3 regions of the Pantoea phytostimulans genome follow, and region 1 is predicted to be linked to each of the others. Evidence: predicted binding sites of a transcription regulator. Region 1 holds the regulator's gene; each other region holds the start of a gene.
What was found. The regulator sigma-54, encoded in region 1, starts transcription at its own class of promoters, with help from an activator protein. The targets are predictions, from matches to a motif close to GTTGGCACANNTTTCGCTNT.
Positions count from the first base shown of each region.

Region 1 (3,576 bases):
TACCATGCTTGAAGCCAAACGACTCAAATACCATGGTCAGTTCGCGTTCGCGCTTGCCCAGCAGACGGGTACGCAGCATTTCAGCCAGTTCATGCACGGACATTTCTGACGTATCGATAATTAAATCGGCACGCGAGCGTAGCGGCTCCAGCAGATCGCTCTCTTCGTCAATGGCACTTTCCAGCGACAAGTTTTTGCTGGAAAGAGGGTGCAAACGACGCGTATCGCTGTAGCGGCGAATCAACGTATTACGATCAGCGTCGAGAAACAGCAGCTGCGGTGAAAACGTATCAGGCAGATTATTCAGAGCGGTTTCGAAGATTTCCGGCGATTCTGGCATGTTACGCACATCAATGCTGACAGCAGCGGAGATGTTGCGTTCTGCCAACGAGTTTGCTAACTCCGGCAGCAAGACTACCGGCAGATTATCGACGCAGTAAAACCCCATGTCTTCCAGTGCGCGCAACGCCACTGATTTTCCTGAGCCTGACCGACCGCTAACGATCATCAGCACCATGACCTTCTCTCCCGTTTTAAAACCGGCACCGGGCCGGTAAAGACGCTTTACTGTTCTGACTGGCCTTCTGTAATAATCGCGTAGAGCTCTTCATTACTTTGCGCCGCTCGCAGGCGACGACAGACGGTTTTATCTGCCAGTCTTTTCGCCACCAGTGAAAGAGTATGCAAGTGCGTTTTGCATTGATCTGCGGGAACCAGAAGGGCAAACAACAGATCGACCGGCTGATTATCCACCGCGTCAAAGGCGATGGGCTGTTCAAGACTAATGAACACGCCTACAGCGCGCAATGTATCTTCATCCAGCTTGCCGTGAGGAATTGCAATTCCATTGCCAATACCGGTGCTTCCCATGCGCTCACGGGTAAGAATTGCTTCGAAAAGCGTTTGGTGCGGCAGGTTGAGCTGCTTGGCGGCCAGTTCGCTGATAATTTCCAGCGCCCGTTTTTTGCTCTGGCAATGTACGCTACTGCGGGTGCAGTCCAGCGAAAGTACGGAGCTCAATTCCAGTGTCAGATCGTTGTTCATCATCGTTTCACTTGCGAGTTCACTTAGCCACTCACGTTCGCATATAACCGCTATGTTGACGTCAGATGGCGCTGGCTTAGATGACAAAACGGGGCGGTTAATCCGCCCCATCCTGTGCGCTCTAGCGCGTTAAGCGCTTAACCAGCGTGAAGGTTAGTGTTTTTTCAGTTTGTCTTTGTGTTTGGTCAGTTGACGGGTGAGTTTATCAATCAAACCGTCAATAGCCGCATACATATCTTCCGCTTCCGACGTGGCGTGCAGTTCGCCACCGCTGACGTGTAAAGTCGCCTCGGCAATTTGATTGACCTTCTCGACTTTCAGAATAATATAAACCTGATTGATACGATCAAAGTAGTGTTCCAGTTTGGCAAACTTACCGTTAACGAATTCACGCAGAGGTTCGGTGATTTCGACATGTTGCCCAGTGAGGTTCAGCTGCATAGGTCTTCCTTCTCATTTCTGTCAAACCAGCTGTTTACGCTGGTTCGATGGCGGGATGGATAAAGACTCGCGGTACTTAGCGACGGTTCGACGCGCCACCATGATCCCTTGTTCAGATAACATGGAGGTGAGCTTACTGTCGCTCAAGGGCTTGGCAGGATTTTCCGCCGAAATTAATTTTTTGACCAATGCACGAATCGCAGTAGACGATGCTTCGCCGCCACCTTCGGTATTCACGTGACTGGAGAAAAAATACTTCAATTCAAAGATGCCACGCGGGCTATGTAAATATTTTTGCGTGGTAACGCGGGAAATTGTCGATTCATGCATTTCAACGGCTTGCGCAATATCTGCCAATACCATTGGACGCATAAACTCTTCGCCTTGTTCAAAAAAAGCGTGTTGTTGTTCAACAATACAACGAGTCACTTTTAGCAACGTATCGTTGCGGCTTTCCAGGCTTTTAATGAGCCACTTTGCTTCCTGCAAATTACTACGAATAAATTGATTATCGCTGTCGTTGCGCGATGAACCCCCCATCGCAGCATATTGCTGGTTGATCTTTAAACGTGGCACGCTGTCAGCGTTGAGATCCACTGTCCAGCGTGTGCCGACTTTACGTACCAGCACGTCGGGAATCACATACTCAGGTTCGCCGGTATTCACCGATTGGCCAGGACGCGGATCCAGTGATTGGATCAGCTGCATGGCCTCTTTCAACACATCTTCTTTTAAACGCGTTACGCGCATCAGACTGCGGAAATCGTGATTAGCCAATAAGTCGAGGTGGTTGCTAACGATCAGTCGCGCCTCTGCCAGCATCAGCGTATCAGGAGCATATTGTGAAAGCTGCACCAGTAAGCAATCACGCAAGTCACGAGCGCCAACGCCGATGGGATCAAAACGTTGGATACGTTTTAATACGGCCTCAACCTCATCAAGCTCAAGCTCTTCATTGCCGATGCTGTCGAGGATCTCTTCAAGCGAAACGGTAAGATACCCGGTATCATCGATGGCATCGACAATGGAGGTCGCAATCGCGCGATCGTTATCGGTAAAAGGTGTTAATCCCACCTGCCACATCAAATAATCTTGCAATGATTGTGTTGTTTCGCCTTGATAAATAGGCAATTCATCATCTTGATAATCGGTTCCGGTGCCTGAAGGCGTGCCTGCGGTATAAATCTCGTCCCAGGTTGCATCAAGCGGCAGCTCTTCCGGCATATCTTTCTGCTCTAACGCTTCACGTGTATCCAGCGCTTCGGCTTCTTGATATTCGCGGGAATCAACTTCGTCGTGCAGATCGGTTTGTTCAAGCAGCGGATTACTTTCCAGCGCGAGTTGTAGCTCTTGCTGAAGTTCAAGCGTTGAAAGCTGCAGCAGACGAATGGCCTGTTGCAGCTGTGGTGTCATCGCCAGCTGTTGGCTGAGCCTGAGTTGTAAACCTTGCTTCATAGACAGGATTGATTTTCCTCAGCAAACGTCAGTGTTAGCGACACCTTATCAGAGTCTGAACTCTTCGCCCAAATAAACCCGCTTAACTTGCTCATCTGCAAGAATTTCTGTAGGCGTGCCGTGGGCAATCAAGTGACCTTGGCTCACGATATAGGCGCGTTCACATACCGCCAGCGTTTCACGAACGTTGTGGTCGGTGATTAGCACGCCAAGGCCGCTATCACGCAAGTGTTCAATGATCTTTTTGATGTCGATAACTGAGATGGGGTCAACACCGGCAAACGGTTCATCTAACAGAATAAATTTTGGATTTGCGGCCAGGGCACGCGCAATTTCGACGCGACGACGTTCACCCCCAGACAATGCCTGTCCCATGCTGTCACGCAGGTGTTCGATGTGGAACTCTTCCATCAGCTCGTTAGCACGATCCTGACGTTGCTCTTCAGTCAGATCATCACGGATCTGTAACACCGCCATGAGATTGTCGAACACGCTCAGGCGGCGAAAAATGGACGCTTCCTGAGGAAGATACCCGATGCCACGACGCGCGCGCGCATGCAGCGGCAGGATACTGATATCTTCATCATCAATGATAATGCGGCCCGCATCGCGCGGCACAATGCCCACGACCATATA
Region 1 is NZ_CP173698.1:3,525,452-3,529,027, forward strand. It holds gene rapZ (RNase adapter RapZ) at 1-517, opposite strand, end outside; gene ptsN (PTS IIA-like nitrogen regulatory protein PtsN) at 565-1,044, opposite strand; gene hpf (ribosome hibernation promoting factor) at 1,198-1,485, opposite strand; gene rpoN (RNA polymerase factor sigma-54) at 1,507-2,940, opposite strand; gene lptB (LPS export ABC transporter ATP-binding protein) at 2,989-3,576, opposite strand, start outside.

Region 2 (3,576 bases), 450 kb from region 1:
CGCACAATCGCACCAGCATGGCCGACCGCTTCACTGAAATCTGGCAGCAGCTCAACGTCGTGGCCCAACTGACGCAAACGTTCCAGCGTTTCGATGGAGAAGCGGCCTTCCAGCTTGAGCGAGTCAGAAGATTGCCCCCATGTGCGGCCCAGCAACCAGCGCGGCGCGCTCACCGCTTGCTGTAGCGGCATGCCCTGAATCACGTGACGCGTAAAAATTGCGGCCTGCGTTTGGGGTTGCCCATCGCCGCCCATTGAGCCGTAAACCATCACGCGGCCATCTTTCAGTCGCGCTGCCGCCGGGTTAAGGGTGTGGAAGGGTTGTTTGCCCGGTGCCAGCGCCAGCAAATGTTCAGGATCGAGGCTGAAAGCCGCGCCGCGGTTTTGCCAGGTGATCCCGGTGCCTGGCAGCACCACGCCGCTACCAAATTCGTGATAGATGCTTTGAATAAAGGAGACCGCCAGACCGCTGCTGTCCATGACGCCCATCCACACCGTATCGCCGGGACCGCGACCGGTTCCCCACGGCGCAGCACGGTCATCCTCTATTTGGCTGGCAAGCATGGCGAGGTGATCGCTGTCGAGCAACGCTTGCAGATCTTCGGTGATGTGACGCGGATCGGTAATATGCTTGTCGCGCAGCGCAAAGGCTTTTTTAGTGGCCTCAACGATGCGGTGCACGGTTTGCGCTTCATCCGCTTTCGCCATCTGCAGCCGATCGGTAATGCCAAGAATTGCCAGCGAAACCATGCCTTGAGTCGGTGGTGTCATATTCCAGATATCACCTTCGCTGTGGGCGATATGCAGCGGCGTGCAGCGCCGGGCACGCTGTTGTTGCAAGTCTTCAAGGGTAATCGGCATGCCGAGCGCGGACAGTTCACGCGCCAGATGATGCGACAAATTGCCGCGATAAAAGCTGTCGAGCCCTTCCTCAGCTAACTGGCTCAGCGTTTGCGCCAGTGCTGGCTGAGTAAAACGGCTGCCCGCTTGCGGAACATCGCCATCCGGCAAAAACGTCGCGGCAAAACCGGGCTGATGCTGCAATTCAGCGCGCTTAGCTTCGGTTGCCGCAGCCTGAGAAGCCGTCACTGGAATGCCGTCGGCAGCATACCGAAGGGCATCACGCAGTAGCCGTGCCAACGGAAGCGGCGTGCCGCCCAGTTCGCCGGAAAGCGTTAACGCTTCCTGCCAGCCGCTGACGGTGCCCGCTACGGTCAGCGCTGCTTTAGGGCCGCGATGGGGAATGTGCGGTTCATTGTGATAGAAATCGAAGTGGGCGAGGGAACCGGCTGAGCCGCTGGCATCAATAGCAATCGGGTCGCCTTGTGGCGGCATCACTAACCAAAAACCATCACCGCCTAAGCCATTCATGTGCGGATAAACCACCGCAATGGTAGAGGCTGCCGCCACCATCGCTTCAATGGCGTTGCCGCCTTCGCGCAGTACCGCCAGCGCGCTTTCACTGGCCAGATGATGCGGTGTAACCGCCATGCCCAGCGGGGCCATATTGCTCTGAATCATTCGTTTCTCGTTTTGCTTTCGGGTAACAGTAGAGAAACTAAAGCAAGAGCTGTTCCAGTTTTCACTAGGTGACAAAGCGGTGAAGCGAACCTGGCGCAAAATATGCTAGCTTGATCTGAAACGAAAGTTACAGGATGAATAATGAAACAGCTTGATGAACGGCTCAGAAGCCACTATCCCCAGCTTTCGCCGCAGGAACAGCGCATTGCTGACTTTGTCTTTGATCACTTTGATGATCTCATCAGCTACAACAGCGCTGAGCTGGCGCGGCTGAGTGGCGTGTCGAAAGCCACCGTCAGCCGCCTGTTTAAACGTTTGGGCTATGAAAAATACAAAGATATGCGCGATGAATTGCGCACCCTGCGCCAAAGTGGCATGCCGCTTACCGACAACCGTGATGCGGTGCAGGGCAACACCTTGTTGTCGCGCCACTACAAGCAGGAAATGGCGAATCTGACACAGTGGGTTAACAACATTGATGCACAGCAGTTCAGTGAAGTCATTCAGCAGTTAGCACAGGCAAAACGCATTTTTATCATTGGGATGCGCAACGCTTATCCGGTTGCTTTGCACCTGCGTCAACAGCTAATGCAGGCGCGTCCGCAGGTGCATATTCTGCCGCAGCCAGGCCAAACGCTGGCGGAAGAGTTGGTGGATATCACCCCGGATGACATGGTGGTGGTGATGGCGTTTCGTCGTCGCACGCGCATTATTCGTCCGCTGATGCAGCAGTTGCAAAGCGCTGGCGTGCCGCAACTGGCATTGTGTGAACCCCAGGCGCAGACGGTGATTTCACTGGCACGCTGGCAACTCTGCGCGCCCCTCGACAGCGTTTCTGCCTTTGACAGCTACGCTTCAGCGATGAGCCTGATTAATTTGCTGGCGAATGCGTTATTACACGAAATGTTATCTCATGGGCGTCAACGTATTCACCATATTGCCGATCTTTATCAGCAATTTGACGAGTTGGAGCACCGCTAACAGGCACCATTTTGGTGCTTTGCCTCTTTTTGGTTCATCTCCTCTTGACGGTTTAAGCGCGATTGTTACGCCGTCAATCTCCTAATGCCTCGAATAAATAACGCGTTTCTCCAGATAATGCTGGTTGGCACATTAGTTGCAAATTGCTTTATCAAGAATCTTTTGTTTCACGTAAATCTTTCACGTTAATTCACTGGGGTGCATAATGAAAAAAGTTTTGATGGCAGTGGCGACAGCGGCATTACTGATGGCACAAGCAGGCAGTGCGCTGGCTGATCAACTGCAGGATATTCAAAAGCGCGGCGTCCTTCGCGTTGCGGTACCTCAGGACTTCCCGCCGTTTGGATCGGTTGGCACTGACTTGCAGCCGCAAGGTTATGACATCGACATGGCGAAGTATCTGGCTAAACAGATGAAACTTAAGTTGCAGTTGGTGCCCGTCACCAGCGCTAACCGCGTGCCTTATCTTCAGACCGATAAAGTCGATCTGGTGATCTCCAGCATGGGTAAAAACGCTGAGCGTGAAAAGGTCATCGACTTTACGCGTGCCTATGCGCCGTTCTTCCTGGGCGTGTTTGGACCAAAAGGTGAAGAGGTGAAAGACGCGGCGGCGCTGAGCGGTAAGTCTGTTGGCGTAACGCGCGGAGCAGTTGAAGATATGGTGTTGAGCGATGTCGCGCCAAAAGATGCGCAGGTAAAACGTTATGAAGATAACAACACCACGCTGTCAGCTTATCTTTCGGGTCAGGTTCAATACGTCGCGACCGGTAACTTAGTGGTGGCTGCGATCACTCGTCAGAACCCGGCGAAAGCGCCCGTTGCCCAGTTCATGTTGAAAGATTCACCGTGCTTTATCGGTCTGAAGAAAAATGAGCCGGCGCTGAAAGATAAGATGAATGCGCTGATTGAGCAGGGCATCAAAGATGGCACGTTGAACAAACTGTCGCAAGAGTGGTTGAAAGCACCGCTGCCTGCCAACCTCGGCGCATAAGGACGAAACAATGATCGGGCAACTTAACTTTCCCGCATTGTGGCCGTATTGGCCGGAATTGCTCTCCGGCCTCTGGATCACCAT
Region 2 is NZ_CP173698.1:3,977,448-3,981,023, forward strand. It holds gene ACF2G4_RS18415 (gamma-glutamyltransferase family protein) at 1-1,520, opposite strand, end outside; gene hpxU (MurR/RpiR family transcriptional regulator HpxU) at 1,662-2,501, shown strand; gene ACF2G4_RS18425 (transporter substrate-binding domain-containing protein) at 2,707-3,492, shown strand; gene ACF2G4_RS18430 (amino acid ABC transporter permease) at 3,503-3,576, shown strand, end outside.
Region 2: ACF2G4_RS18415 (gamma-glutamyltransferase family protein) is a predicted target of sigma-54. The motif match lies at 1,560-1,579, and genes of this name have one in related genera.

Region 3 (3,576 bases), 1.1 Mb from region 1:
CTGCTGGGATTGCGATCGTCAAGCGCAAAGAAGTGAAACAGCTGCGCCATGGTGAAGTGTCCGTTCAGCGTTTCGAACAGCTGATTGGTCCCGGTAAAATTCAGCGGCAGCATGAGCTCGTTGTCGTGACTGCCGCGCACGGGCATCAGCGACAGCCGGTTGGTGACATCTAATACGCGGGCGAGTTGTTCTGCGCGTTCCAGGTAGCGCGCCATCCAATAGAGACCGCTGGCTGTACGACTTAGCATGATGCGTCATCCTCCAGAACCCAGGTATCTTTGGTGCCGCCGCCCTGAGACGAGTTCACCACCAACGAGCCTTCCGTCAACGCAACGCGCGTTAAGCCGCCTGGCACCAAGCGGATCTCAGCCCCGCACAAGGCAAAAGGACGGAGATCGATATGGCGTGGAGCCAGACCGTTTTCGATAAATGTGGGACACGTCGAAAGCGCCAGCGTGTTCTGCGCGATGTAGTTATCGGGCCGCGCCTGTAATCGCGCCCGAAAATCGCTGAGCGCTTGCTGGCTGGCAACCGGGCCGATCAACATGCCGTAGCCGCCGGCGCCATGCACCTCTTTCACCACCATTTCATGCAGATTCGCCAGCACATAGGAGAGATCTTTCGGCTTGCGGCATTGCCATGTCGGCACGTTATTCAGGATCGGATCTTCATCAAGATAGAAGCGGATCATGTCTGGCACATAAGGGTAGATCGATTTATCGTCGGCCACGCCGGTACCAATGGCATTCGCCAGCACCACGTTGCCAGCACGATAGACCGATAACAAGCCCGGCACACCAAGCATTGAGTCGGGGCGGAAGGCCAGCGGATCGAGGTATGCATCATCAACCCGCCGATAAATCACATCCACTTTGCAGGGTCCGGCGGTGGTTCGCATCATTACTGCGCCATCTTTAACGAACAAGTCAGCGCTTTCCACCAGTTCAACACCCATCTGTTGGGCAAGGAAACTGTGTTCAAAATAGGCGCTGTTAAAGCGGCCCGGCGTCAATACCACCACCACCGGATCGTTGACTGGCGAGCTTTCACGCAGGGTTTGCAGCAGATGTGAAGGATAACGTTCGACCGGCGCGATGTGCTGCTCGGCAAACAGTTCCGGGTAGAGCCGCATCATCATCTTGCGGTTTTCCAGCATATAGGAAACGCCGGAAGGCGTGCGCAGGTTATCTTCCAGTACGTAATATTCACCATCGCTGTTACGCACCATGTCTACGCCAACAATGTGTGCATAGATATCACGATGCAGATCGACGCCATGCATGCAGGGCTGATATTGATCGTTCACCATCACCTGCTCCGCCGGGATGATGCCCGCTTTCAGGATGTGCTGCTGATGATAGATGTCATGAAGGAAAGCGTTGAGCGCCTGAACGCGCTGGCGAATACCGCGATCCAGCATCGCCCATTCCTGAGCAGGAATAATGCGCGGTACGCTGTCGAAAGGAATTAAACGTTCCGCTCCGCCATCGTCGCCATAGACGTTAAAGGTAATCCCCACCCGATGAAACAAAAGTTCCGCTTCCTGGCGCTTGCGTGCAATCGCCTCTTTGTCCGCGTTTTGTAACCACTTCCAGTAAGTTTGATAATGTGCGCGGTACTGACCATCGCCCATTAACATCTCATCATAGAAATGTGGTGCTATCTGGTAGCTATCTTTCATGAATTACCCGGCGCTTGTCAGAGAAGATAAAACAGAGATTGCACAAAGTGTGCCAGGGCTTGGGCAGGTGTTTTTAGCGTGTGACCGTGTTCACCTCTCTGGCTGTTTCGCTCACGCCTGGCAGAGAAAGAGACCGACATCAGCAACGTTGGCGTTGTTATGCGGCAGCGTCGTCTTTCTCTGCTTAGCCTGTGAGCACCGGGCTAGGGGAAATCAGGCTCAAAATGCACTTTATTGGTGCGATGTCAGATTGGCTACAGGTGCCCAAATCTCTGTCATTGCGCCCGCTTTACCCGTAAAAGGATCGCGGGTTGGCATGGGTACCTGTTTTATCTGTACCAGCGAATGTTGGAGTTTGTCCGGCTCGTCACGCAGCGTTTCGGGTGACATTCCTTCAGGATAGGCGCCGACGGCGATAAAATCGTCGCTGGCATGAATTTGTTTATGCCCAACACCTGCCGGAATTAATACCGCATCCCCAGCCCGCAGCGTCACCATGCGGCCGCTGTCACCGCCAAACAACACTTCTGCCCAGCCTTCCGCTACGCCAAGAAGCTCATGCGTGTTTGGGTGATAATGGGTATAGGGAAAAATAGGATAGCGCCACGCTGGTGGCCAACCATGCTGTGCAAAGGTTTTTTCAAACCACGCAGCTTTGTCTTCCTGGTCATCCGGCACCACGCGCGGCCAGATAATCAGCGGCAAGGGATTGTTCGGCACACCGCCCGATGGCGTCGATAACATCAGATGCTGAGGATTATCAGACGCGCCAGCTGAGAACGTACCCGCAGCGAAGGACATCAGTAACATCAGACTGGAAATTTTAGCAGTCATACAGGTTCTCCTTTTTTGTTTAAGTGTGGCAAATTCCGGGGGTAACGCAATGTGCTCTGCCCGACAGAATTAACATAATTACCTGAATTAACTAACTAAACCCAAATTTGTTGTTAACAGTTTTGTGACTTCCTGGTGAATGCGTTTATGACCGCTGTGATCACTGCTTCTGGTTGCTTTAGTACGTCATGATTCCAGAAGCGCAGCACGTGCCAGCCGAGATAGCTGAGGTAATGTGTGCATTGTGTGTCGTAACGATGCGCGTCGGCATGCTGCGAACCGTCGAGCTCGATCACCAAATGTTGTTCAAGGCAGGCGAAGTCCACAATGTAAGGGGCGATAAGATGTTGTCGCCTAAAACGCTGGCCGAGACACTGTTTATGGCGCAAATAACGCCAGAGTAAACGTTCGGCATCGGTTGCGTTTCGTCGTAATTCACGGCTGCGTTCAATTCCATGGCGCATAGGGGTTCCTCTTTTTGCGCAGCATGAGTGAGAACAGTATTGGATGAAAGTGAGGTGAGTAGAATTCTGGAGCCGGCTCGAGGATTTTGATGAGTGAGGGCGAGGTCGTTTGTCCCCCACCTCAGTCCTCCCTCATAAATGGGGGAGGAAGATGCTGCAACATGCGAATTCGGTGACGGCATGCGGCAGCGTCTCCTTCCCCCGTCAAAACGGGGGAAGGCCGGGATGGGGGGCAGCGCGCAGAGGAGGTCGTTTGTCCTCCACCTCCATCCTCCCCCATAAAGGGGGGAGGAAGATGCTGCAACATGCGAATTCGGTGACAACATGCGGCAGCGTCTCCTTCCCCCGTCAAAACGGGGGAAGGCCGGGATGGGGGGCAGCGCGCAGAAGAGATAGTTTATCCCCCTCCTCGGCTTTTTAGTGCGAGGTCGTTTGTCCCCCACCTCGGTCCTCCCCCATAAATGGGGGAGGAAGATGCTGCAACCTGCGAATTCGGTGACAGCATGCGGCAGCGTCTCCTTCCCCCGTCAAAACGGGGGAAGGCCGGGATGGGGGGCAGCGCGCAGAGGAGGTCGTTTGTCCCCCACCTCAGTCCTC
Region 3 is NZ_CP173698.1:2,444,997-2,448,572, forward strand. It holds gene ACF2G4_RS11355 (alpha-E domain-containing protein) at 1-248, opposite strand, end outside; gene ACF2G4_RS11360 (circularly permuted type 2 ATP-grasp protein) at 242-1,681, opposite strand; gene ACF2G4_RS11365 (cupin domain-containing protein) at 1,913-2,515, opposite strand; gene ACF2G4_RS11370 (endonuclease domain-containing protein) at 2,629-2,979, opposite strand.
Region 3: ACF2G4_RS11360 (circularly permuted type 2 ATP-grasp protein) is a predicted target of sigma-54. The motif match lies at 1,719-1,738, and genes of this name have one in related genera.